DNA from 2 places in the Bradyrhizobium sp. SZCCHNR1051 genome. Region 1 is predicted to be linked to the other one. Evidence: predicted binding sites of a transcription regulator. Region 1 holds the regulator's gene; the other holds the start of a gene.
What was found. Region 1 encodes PhoB, which activates phosphate uptake and scavenging genes when phosphate is short. Its sites were predicted from a motif close to TGTCATNNANCTGTCAT; they were not measured.
Positions count from the first base shown of each region.

Region 2: the regulator PhoB is predicted to act here: its motif matches at 1,761-1,777, upstream of QW868_RS28510 (glycerophosphodiester phosphodiesterase family protein).

Region 1 covers NZ_JAUEYJ010000017.1:53,456-59,255, forward strand. Annotated here, with positions in the region: gene QW868_RS21115 (HoxN/HupN/NixA family nickel/cobalt transporter) at 1-163, opposite strand, end outside; gene QW868_RS21120 (trypsin-like serine protease) at 340-1,656, opposite strand; gene phoB (phosphate regulon transcriptional regulator PhoB) at 1,804-2,511, opposite strand; gene phoU (phosphate signaling complex protein PhoU) at 2,528-3,244, opposite strand; gene pstB (phosphate ABC transporter ATP-binding protein PstB) at 3,275-4,096, opposite strand; gene pstA (phosphate ABC transporter permease PstA) at 4,093-4,974, opposite strand; gene pstC (phosphate ABC transporter permease subunit PstC) at 4,978-5,800, opposite strand, start outside.
Region 2 covers NZ_JAUEYJ010000027.1:656-6,455, reverse strand. Annotated here, with positions in the region: gene QW868_RS28515 (TROVE domain-containing protein) at 1-694, shown strand, start outside; gene QW868_RS28510 (glycerophosphodiester phosphodiesterase family protein) at 753-1,757, opposite strand; gene QW868_RS28505 (3' terminal RNA ribose 2'-O-methyltransferase Hen1) at 1,953-3,332, shown strand; gene QW868_RS28500 (polynucleotide kinase-phosphatase) at 3,341-5,800, shown strand, end outside.

The DNA.
Region 1 (5,800 bases):
TGCCGACGATGGCGGGCCGGTCGGCGTAGAGCGCGAATGCCCAGGCCCAGGCGAGCGCGTTGGCCGCGACCAGCCCGGCGACGAGCGCGACGGTCCGGCCGGGCTGCGACCGCCACCACAGCAGCCGCGCGGCCCGAGGATGATCAATTGGAACAATCGTCATACTCGGACTATAGCAAGAGCCAGGCCAGTTCGGTAAAGCCCCCGCTGCAGGCAAAAGCTGCAGGAAAACCTGGGCGGCGCTTCCCGGATTGCCCTCTCGCTTGGCAACCCGCTATCCAGTCACGCACAGATCATGACCAGCGGCGGGGACCTCGTCCCTCTCGCCCCCTCCTTCCCTCACCGCGCCGAGGCACTCTGTGCCGCGATCTCGCGCCGCACGACCGCCTCGAACTGGCTCGCGGGGGCGGCGAACATCAGCCGGGTCTCCTCGTGGAACGCCGAGAAGATGCCGACCACGGCCGGCTCCCCGCCGACCTCGGCGAGGATCGGCGAGCCCGAATAGCCGAAATTGGCCAGGCAATGCACTGTCAACAGCCGGGCATCCCCGGTCATGCCGGCGCTGCAATTGCGCTGGCCGGTCGGCGAATAGCGCCGCTCCTGGCCATAGCCGATCTCGGAGATGGTTCCGGCCGTGGTCGCAGCCGCGAGCTCCTCGCGGGTCAGCGCCTTGACCGCCACCGGCTTCGACGGCAGCGCGTCCTTCAGCACGATCAGCGCCCAATCGGCGGGCGAGCGGTCGAGCGACCATCTGTCGTGCCGGGTCGGCACGAAATCGGGCGCCACGATCAGCTTGTCGGCGACCGACGATGCCGCCGGCGTGCCACGGTTCATGCCGGCCAGGAAGCGGACATTGCCGGGGCTGACCTGCGCCACGCCGTTGAACACGCAATGCGCGGCGGTGAGCACGACGCGCGGCGCCACCAGGGTGCCGGTGCACCAGCCGCCGCTCGAGTATTGCGCGACGGTGACGACGCCGATCGACGACGCCGGCCAGGAGGTGGGATCGACGACCTCGCCGATGTGGCGATCGAGCCCGAGCAGTTGCTCCGGACGCGGAGTGGCAATGCCCGCCTCCGCCGATTCCGGTTTCGGCTGCCAGGACGCAATGGCGCTCTGGGCCTGGACGCGCTGCGGCTCGGTCAACCTGACCCGCTGCACGTCGCGGCCGGCCGATCGCACGCCGTTGCGGCCGGCCATCACCAGCCAGGCATAACCCTGCACGACGTCCTGCTTTGCGCCACGGCCGTCGAGCAGCATCAGGCCGAGCATGTATTGCGACTGCGCGAAGCCCTGCGCCGCGGCGCGGCTGAACCAGCGACTGGCTTCGCCGTAATTGCTCGCAACACCCTCGCCATTGACGTAGGCGATGCCGAGATAATGTTGCGCGACGGCTAGCCCCTGATCGGCGGCCTTGCGGTACCAGGCCAGCGCCTCGCTCGGATTACGCGGCACGCCCCAGCCGAACGCCTGCATGAAGCCGACGTCGAACTGCGCCCGCGCATCGCCCTTGGCGGCCAGCGGCAGCAGCCGTCGCATCGCCGCCGCATGCTGCCCGTTGCCTGCCGCCGCGACCGCGTCTTCGAGCTCGGCGGCCGGGGCGCCCGCCAGGCTGCCGAGCAGCATGACAAGAGATATGATGATGGTCTTGATCAAGGGCGTCCGCTGGGACCGAAACATCGTGACGGGCCACGAAGCAGACACGATCAAGACGGCGGCGGCGTGGCGGAAAGCGGACCGCGATCTCCTCAATCGGGCCCGCTCGCGCCTCACACCTGCTTCATCCTCACGCCCGATCGCCCCTTACACCTGCTCGCTCTTGGCGAAGCGATCATCGAGCGCATAACCGGCGCCGCGCACGGTGCGGATCGGGTCCTGCTCGCGGCCGGGATTGAGCAGCTTGCGCAGGCGGCCGATATGGACGTCGACGGTGCGCTCGTCGATGTAGATGTCGCGGCCCCAGACGCTGTCGAGCAGCTGTTCGCGGCTGAACACGCGGCCGGGGTGCTCGAGGAAGAATTCGAGCAGGCGGTATTCGGTCGGGCCGAGATCGATCGGCCGCCCCGAGCGCGCCACGCGGCGCTTCTCGCGGTCGAGCTCGATGTCGCCATAGGACAGCACGGTCGCCAGCCGCTCCGGGCTCGCCCGCCGCAGCAGGCCTTTCACGCGCGCCAGGAGCTCCGGCACCGAGAACGGCTTGACGATGTAGTCGTCGGCACCGGTGGCGAGTCCGCGCACGCGCTCGCTCTCCTCGCCGCGCGCCGTCAGCATGATGATCGGCAGTTGCCGGGTCTCGGAGCGCGCGCGCAGGCGGCGGCACAGCTCGATGCCGGAGAGGCCCGGCAGCATCCAGTCGAGCACGACGAGATCCGGAACGCGCTCCTTCAGCCGCGTGTCAGCCTCATCGCCGCGCGCCACGGTCTCGACCTCGTAGCCTTCGGCCTCGAGGTTGTAGCGCAGCAGCGTCGTCAGCGCCTCCTCGTCCTCCACCACCAGAATTCGGGCGCCCATGTCTGAACCGTCTCTCTTAGTTACCGGGAATCGTCGATGCGAAGCTCGTCATGTCGCCCTTCGGGCGCTTGTCCATGATCTGCTGGCCTTCGATCATATAGAATACAGTCTCGGCGATGTTGGTCGCGTGATCGCCGATGCGCTCGATGTTCTTGGCGCAGAACATCAGGTGGATGCAGAACGAGATGTTGCGCGGATCCTCCATCATGTAGGTCAGGAGTTCGCGGAACAGCGAGGTGCAGATGGCGTCGACTTCCTCGTCGCCCTTCCACACCGTCATCGCCGCCGGCAGGTCATGCGCGGCATAGGCGTCCAGCACCGTCTTGACCTGCGACTGCACCAGATCGGTCATGTGCTCGAGGCCGCGGATCAGCTTCAGCGGATGGAAGTCGCTCTCCAGCGCCGCGACGCGCTTGCCGATGTTCTTGGCGAGGTCGCCGATGCGCTCCAGATCGGTCGCCACGCGCATCGCGCCGACGATCTCGCGCAGGTCGACCGCCATCGGCTGGCGACGGGCGATCGTGAGCACGGCGCGCTCCTCGATGATGCGCTGCAGCTTGTCGACCTCGGCGTCGGTGGCGACCACCTTCTGGCCGAGCGCGATGTCGCGCCGCACCAGCGCATCGACGGAATCGACGATCAGCCGCTCCGCGAGGCCGCCCATCTCCGATACCAGACGGGTGAGGTCCTGCAGATCGCTGTCGAACGCCTTGGCGGTATGTTCACTGGCCATGATGATCTCCTGAAGACAATGTCGTCGGCGTCAGCCGAACCGGCCGGTGATGTAATCCTGGGTCCGCCGATCACTCGGCGAGGTGAAGATCTTGCTGGTGTCGTCGAACTCGATCAGCTCGCCGAGATACATGAAGGCGGTCTTGTCGGAGACGCGCGCCGCCTGCTGCATGTTATGCGTCACGATGGCGATTGTGTAGTTTTCGGCGAGCTCCTGGATCAGCTCCTCGACCTTGGCGGTCGAGATCGGATCGAGCGCCGAGCACGGCTCGTCGAACAAGATCACCTCCGGCCGGACCGCCACGGTGCGCGCGATGCACAGTCGCTGCTGCTGGCCGCCGGACAGCGACAGGCCCGAGGCGTTGAGCTTGTCCTTGACCTCGTTCCACAGCGCACCGCCGCGCAGCGCCTTCTCGACCCGGTCGTCCATCTCCGACTTCGATATCTTCTCATAGAGGCGGATGCCAAAGGCGATGTTCTCGTAGATCGTCATCGGGAACGGCGTCGGCTTCTGGAACACCATGCCGACCCGGGCGCGCAGCAGATTCAGATCGAGCTTGGGATCGAGGATGTTGGTGTTGTCGAGCATCAGCTGCCCGGTCGCCCGCTGGCCCGGATAGAGATCGTACATCCGGTTGAAGATGCGCAGCAGCGTGGACTTGCCGCAGCCGGACGGGCCGATGAACGCGGTGACGCGGTTGGTGCCCAGCGACAGGTTGATGTTCTTCAGCGCGTGATGGTCGCCGTAGTAGAAGTTGAGGTTGCGCGCGGTCACCTTGGCCGGCGCATCCGGAAGCGCCTTGCCGTGAAGAGCGTGATTGGGCTGACTGACGGAGACGGACAGTTCGGTCATTTGGTGTTCCTCTCGGCGCCGAGAATGCGTGCACCGATGTTCAGGGCGAGCACGGCCAGAGTGATGAGAAGGGCTCCGCTCCAGGCCAGTTGCTTCCAGTAGGCATAAGGGCTCTGGACGAAATTGTTGATGGTGACGGGCAGGTTCGCCATCGTCCTGGAAAGGTTGAGGCTCCAGAACTGGTTCGACAGCGCGGTGAACAGCAGAGGCGCGGTCTCGCCGGCGACGCGGGCGGTGGCAAGCAGCACGCCGGTGATGAGGCCCGAGCGCGCCGCCCGATAGGCGATGCGGCGGATCACCAGCGAGCGCGGCAGGCCGAGCGCAGACGCCGCCTCGCGCAGCGGGTTGGGCACGAGCAGCAGCATGTCCTCGGTGGTGCGCAGCACCACCGGGATCACGATGACCGCCAATGCAAGGGAACCCGCGAGTGCCGAGAAGCCGCCCATCGGCACCACGACCGCACCATAGATGAACAGGCCGATGATGATCGAGGGCGCCGACAGCAGGATGTCGTTGATGAAGCGGATCACCGAGGTCAGGCGGTCGTTGCGGCCGTATTCGGCGAGATAGGTGCCGGCGAACAGGCCGAGCGGCGCGCCGATGCCGACGCCGATGATCGTCATGATCAAGGAGCCGACGATGGCGTTGCGCAGGCCGCCTTCGCTGGAGCCGGGTGGCGGCGTGTCGGCGGCAAAAACCTGCAGGCTGAGGCCGGCGAGTCCGTTATAGAACAGCGTGAACAGGATCAGCGCCAGCCAGGTGACGCCGAACATCGCGGCGGCGACGCAGAGGCCGCGGATCACGATGTCCCTGCGGCGCCGGCGCGCATAGATCGGATTGACCGGCGCATCGAGTGTAAGCGTATCAGCGCTGGACATGGCTTATCTTCCCGCCTTGGCTTCGAGCCGCATGAGCATCAGCCGCGCGCTCGCCAGCACGAAGAAGGTGAGCACGAACAGCAGCAGACCGAGCAGGATCAGGCTCGACTGGTGCAGCCCGTCGCTCTCCTGGAATTCGGAGGCGATGGCGGCCGAGATCGTGGTGCCCGGCGCGAAGATCGAGGATGAGATCCGGAACGAGTTGCCGATGATGAAGGTCACCGCCATCGTTTCGCCGAGCGCACGGCCCAGCGCCAGCATGACGCCGCCGATGACGCCGACGCGGGTGTAGGGAATGACGACGCTGCGCACGACCTCCCAGGTGGTGCAGCCGACCCCGTAGGCGGCTTCCTTCAGCACCGGCGGGACGGTCTTGAACACGTCGACCGAGATCGAGGTGATGAACGGCAACACCATGATCGCCAGGATCAGCGAGGCGTTGAACAGGCTGAGATAGGACGGCGGACCGGCGAAGATGTCCTGCAGCACGGGGATGCCGGCGCAGAGATTGATCATGAACGGCTGGAACGTATAGGCCAGGAACGGCCCCAGCACGAAGAAGCCCCACATGCCGTAGATGATCGAAGGAATGCCGGCGAGCAGCTCGATCGCAAGTCCGATCGGACGGCGCAGCCATTGCGGGCACAGCTCGGTGAGGAAGATCGCAATGCCCAGACCGACCGGAATGGCGATCAGCATCGCGATGAAGGACGTGACCAAGGTGCCGTAGATAGGGCCGAGCGCGCCGAGCACCGGCGGATCGGCCGACGGCGCCCAGCGCCGCGTCCACAGGAATTCGAAGCCATATTCTCTCATGGCCGGCCAT
Region 2 (5,800 bases), on a different contig from region 1:
GCTGCTCGCCGAGAAGCGGCTCGGAGCGCTGGCGCTGTTGCGCAACCTGCGCCTGATGCGAGAGGTCGGGGTGCCGCGGGCAACCATCGCGGCCGCGATCGAGACGATGCGGACGGACAGGATCCTGCCGTATCGGTTCATCACGGCGGCGCGGCATGCGCCGGACTTCGAGCCCGAGCTCGAGCAGGCGATGCTGGGCGCGATCAAGGGCTACGCGCGGCTGCCAGGTCGCACGCGGCTCCTGATCGACGTCTCGGGATCGATGTTCGCAAAGCTGTCCGCGCAGTCAGAGATGACGCGCGCGGAGGCTGCGTGCGGGCTCGCGATCCTCGCCCGCGAGGTCTGCGACGAGGTGGAGATCTTCACGTTCAGCGACAAGATCGTGAAGGTGCCGCCGCGCCGTGGCTTTGCGCTGCGCGATGCGATCCTCGGGTCGCAGCCGCATTCCGGGACCTATCTCGGCCGTGCGGTCGGCGAGATCGACCGCAAGGGAGACCGCCTGATCGTCTTCACCGACGAGCAGAGCCACGATGCGGTGCCGTCGCCCAAGGCGCGCGGGACCATGGTCAACGTGGCGTCGTACCAGCACGGGGTCGGTTACGGACCCTGGACGCGGGTCGACGGCTTCTCCGAGGCCGTGATCGCCTGGATCGCGGCGCAGGAGGAGACGCTGCGAGGCGCCACCCTGCACTGACGACAACGGACCCGGACGCGTCACAGACGCGCCCGGGTCCCCTTCCCATGCTGCGCGGTTACGGCCGGCTCGATTGATCTCTTTGCGGAGCGTGCTTCAGGAGCGGCGCCACCGTTTCGATCTCGTCCGTCATCACGCCCCCAGCGAAGTTCTTGGGCAACTGGGCGATGTCGTCCGGCGAATCCAGTCCGGTGGAGAATGTCTCGCCATGATAGGCACCGACCACGAAGACGCTGCTTCCTCCTTGTGCCATGCGCTCGAGGAAACGGTCTGGCCAGCCCCAGAGCCACGGCGCGACATTGACCGGGACCAGCACCATCATGTTCCGGCATGCGGACGGCACCAGCCCCGTCCAGCCATATCCGATATATCGCAGCAGGCAGCTCTTCAGCATGCCGCGCGACATCACCTTCAGCCCCGGCTGCGCCGCCCTGAGCGCCGCGATCGGCGCATCGCCACCATACACCATCAGCCGCCCGCGTTGCGCAGCGTCGATCGGTGCAAGTGCCGCGGCAAGCAGCCGGCCTTCCGCCGGATCATTGCTCTTGACGTTGATCAGGAACGACTTGTCCGGAAAGGTCGCGAGCACGTCGTCCAGCGACGGCATCAGGCCGACGCCCTTTCCGCGGAATGGATAGGTGCGGCCGCCATCGGCGGTGTAGCCATAACCGATGTCGAGCTGCCGCAACGCCGTCATCGCATGCTCGCGCGTGACGCCCTTGCCATCGGTGCGACAGTCGAGCGTCCAGTCATGGAACACCGCGAACTGGCCATCGGTGGTTGGGTGCACGTCGAATTCCACGATATCGGCGCCGGCCAGGAAGCTCGCGCGCATGGAGGCGATGGTGTTCTCGAGATAGTCATGCGTCGGCGGCAGCATCCGCGCCGCAGTGCAGGTTTCGCTCGTCAGGCCGGTGCGATCGAACTGCTGTGACACACCTCGATGAGCCAGGAGATGCAGCCGCCCAGCCTCCTTTGTCACCTGCAGATTGGCGTTGTTGAAGAACATGAAGCCGGCGCAGATCAGCACCAGCAGCCCGGCGATTTTCAGGACTCTGCTCATGCGAAGTCAATTCCATGACGATTCGAGCCGAATTGCGTCCCTGCCCTCGTTCTCCGCAAGAGTCGTCCTGCGGAGATGGCGTACCTTTTGTCCAGCGCTCCCAGATCCGATGCGAAAGCGAATGCGAGAACGGCCACCGCCAAACTTTGGCTTCGAAGCACTGGATCGTTGTTTCCTCATCCGGTATCTGACCTCATGTACCTGTCCATCGCCACCACCCATCAGCCCGCCACCGATCTCGGCTACCTACTCAACAAGCATCCGGAGCGGCTGCACGAGCTCGCGCTCACCTATGGCAAGGCGCTGATCTTCTATCCCGAGGCCAGCGAGAGCCGCTGCGAGGCGGTGCTGATGCTCGACGTCGATCCGATCGGGCTCGTGCGCGGCAAGGGGCAGAGCGATGGCCTGCTCGACCAATATGTCAACGACCGCCCCTACGCGGCGTCGTCCTTCCTCTCTGTCGCGCTCAACAAGGCATTCCGGACCGCGATGAACGGCGTCAGCAGCGCGCGCCAGGAGCTCGCCGACAGCGCCATTGCGCTCGAGGCGGTGGTGACGCCCCTGCCCCTGCGCGGCGGCGAAGCCGTGCTGCGGCAATTGTTCGAGCCGCTCGGCTGGCAGGTCGATCTCGCCGCGATCCCGGGGCCGCAGGGCGACGCGTCGAGCCGCTACGTCCGGCTCACGCTGCGCGGCACCGCGCGGCTCAGCGCGCTCCTCAATCATCTCTACGTGCTGATCCCCGTGATGGACGACGCCAAGCACTATTGGGTCGGCGACGAGGAGATCGACAAGCTGCTCAAGCGCGGCGAAGGCTGGCTCGACACGCATCCTGCGAGGGAGCTGATCGTGCGCCGCTATCTGCGCCACCGCGGCGTACTCGCACGCGCGGCTTTGGAACGCCTTGCGCCCGAGACGCAGGACGACGCGCTGGAGCCGGAGGCGCGCAGCGAGTCCGAGGACACGCTGGAACGGCCGATCCGGCTCAACGACCTGCGGATGGAAGCGGTCGTCGACGCGCTGCGCACGAGCGGCGCCAAGGCCATCGCCGACCTCGGCTGCGGCGAAGGCAAGCTGCTGCAGCTCCTCGTGCGTGAGCGCTGGGTGACCCGGCTGATCGGGCTCGATCCTGCCGCGCATGAGCTGGAGCGCGCGTCCAGGCGACTGAAGCTGGGATGGCCAGGCGGCCCGCCCGAAGGCCGCGTCACGCTTCTCCACGGCTCGCTGACCTATCGCGACGACCGCTGGGCCGGCGTCGATGCCGCTGCATTGGTCGAGGTGATCGAGCATCTCGATCCCGACCGGCTGCCGCTGGTCGAGCGCGTCGTGTTCGGTGCAGCGCGTCCGCGCGCCGTGATCGTGACCACGCCGAACGCCGACTACAATGCGCTGTTTTCGAGCCTGCCCGCAGGCCAGTTCCGCCACCGCGACCATCGCTTCGAATGGAGCCGTGCCGAGTTCGCCGCCTGGGCCGAGCGCATCTGCGCAGCCTTCACCTATCAGGTCGCCTTCTCCGGTATCGGCCACCATGACGAGACCTTCGGCGCGCCGACCCAGATGGCCGTCTTCACCCGCTGAGCAATTCCATGAACATCGACATCCCCGACTTCTCGCTGGTCGTATTGATCGGCTCGACCGGCTCCGGCAAGTCGACCTTCGCCGCCAGGCATTTCCTGCCGACCGAGGTGATCTCCTCGGATCACTGCCGCGCGCTGGTCGCGGACGACGAGACCGATCAGAGCGTCTCCGCCGATGCCTTCGACATCGTGCGCGAGATCGCAGGCCGACGCCTCAAGCATCGCCGCCTCGCGGTGATCGACGCCACCAATGTGCGCCCCGCGGACCGCAAGGGCTGGATCGAGCTGGCGCGCAAATGGCATGCGCTGCCGGTCGCGATCGTGTTCGATCCCGGCATCGACATCTGCATCGACAGAAACCGGACACGGCCGGAGCGCACTTTCGGCGGGCCAGTCGTGCAGCGCATGGTGTCGGAGATCCGCCGCGGCCTCGGCGGCCTGCAGCGCGAGGGCTTTCGCCAGGTGTGGAAGCTCGACAGCGTCGAGCGGATCGAGGCCGCCACCCTCACGCGGCAGCCGCTGTGGACCGACAAGCGCCACGACGGCGGGCCGTTCGACATCATCGGCGACGTCCATGGCTGCGCCGATGAGTTGCAGGCGCTGCTGGCGAAGCTCGGCTATCAGGTCACATGGACCGAGGCCGGGGGCGATCGCGCGGTCACCGTGACGCCGCCGGCCGGCCGCAAGGCCGTCTTCGTCGGCGATCTCGTCGATCGCGGCCCGCGCTCGCCGGATGTGCTGCGCATCGTCATGAGCATGACGGCCGCGGGCACCGCCTATGCCGTGCAGGGCAATCACGACCGCAAATTCCAGCGCTGGCTCGCCGGCCGCAAGATCACGATCGCGCACGGCCTGCAGGCCACGATCGATCAGCTTGCGAAGGAAAACCGCAGCTTCCGCGACGCGCTGCCGTCGTTCCTCGACGGCCTGCGCAGCCATGTCTGGCTCGATGGCGGCCGGCTCGCGGTCGCGCATGCCGGGCTGAAGGAGGAGATGATCGGCCGCGGCTCCGGCGCGGTGCGCGAGTTCGCGCTCTATGGCGAGACCACCGGCGAGATCGACGAATTCGGCCTGCCCGTGCGCGCCGACTGGGCCGCGAACTATCGCGGGACGACCAGCGTGGTCCATGGCCACACGCCGGTGCTCAACGCGGAATGGGTCAACAACACGCTCTGCCTCGACACCGGCTGCGTGTTCGGCGGACGCTTGACCGCGCTGCGCTGGCCTGAGCGCGAGATCGTCGATGTCGAGGCCGAGCGCGTCTGGTGCGAGCCGGTGCGTCCGCTCGCCGCCCGTGCCGGCAGCGCTTCGGCCCAGGCCGAGGCCGACCAGTTGCTCGATATCGCCGACGTCAGCGGCCGGCGCTGGATCGACACGACGTTGCTGAACCGCGTCGTCGTCGCCGAGGAGAACGCCGCCGCCGCGCTGGAGGTGATGAGCCGGTTCGCGCTGGCGCCGCAATGGCTGGCCTATCTGCCGCCGACCATGTCGCCGTCCGAGACCAGCGCGCGCGAGGGCTGGCTGGAGCGGCCCGAGGAAGCGTTCGCGCATTTCCGCGACCGTGGCGTCGGCGAGGTCGTGTGCGAGGAGAAGCACATGGGCTCGCGCGCGGTGATCGCGCTGTGCAGGAGCGCCGAGGTGGCCAGAGCGCGCTTTGGTGTTGGCGGCGGCGAGCGCGGCGCGATCTGGACCCGCACCGGACGCGCCTTCTTCAACGACGCCGCGATGGCCGAGGCGCTGCTGGCGCGGCTGCGGCTGGCCTTCGACGAATCCGGCTTGTGGCAGGAGCTGCAGTCCGACTGGGCTCTGCTCGATGCCGAGATCATGCCGTGGTCAGCCAAGGCCGGCAGCCTGATCGAGAGCCAGTATGCCCCGGTCGCGGCGTCCTCGGTCGCCGGCCTCTCGGCGGCGGCGGATGCGCTGGATCGCGCCGCCGCGCGTGGCCTCGATGTCGCAGCGCTCGGCGATCACGTCCGCGACCGGGTGCAACGTGCCATACGCTATGGCCGGGCCTGGGCGCCCTACATCTGGCCGGTCTCGGGCGTCGATGATCTCAAGGTCGCGCCGTTTCACCTGCTGGCCAGCGAAGGCCGGGTCTGGTTCGACCAGGACCATGTCTGGCACATGGGCCTCGCCGACCGGCTGGCGGCCGTGTCGACATCCGTCGTCACCCGCACGCAATGGCGGACAGTGGCGCTGGCGGACGACCAGGCCGTCGCCGACGCCATCGCCTGGTGGGAGCAACTCACCGAAGGCGGCGGCGAAGGCATGGTGGTGAAACCGCGCAGCTTCGTCGCACGCGGCCCGAAGGGCCTGATCCAGCCGGCGCTGAAGGTGCGCGGATCAGAATATCTGCGCATCATCTACGGCCCGGAATATGATGCGCCGGAGCACATCGTCCGGCTGCGCCAGCGCAGGCTCGACGGCAAGCGCAAGCTGGCCTTGCGCGAGTTCGCCCTCGGCCACGAG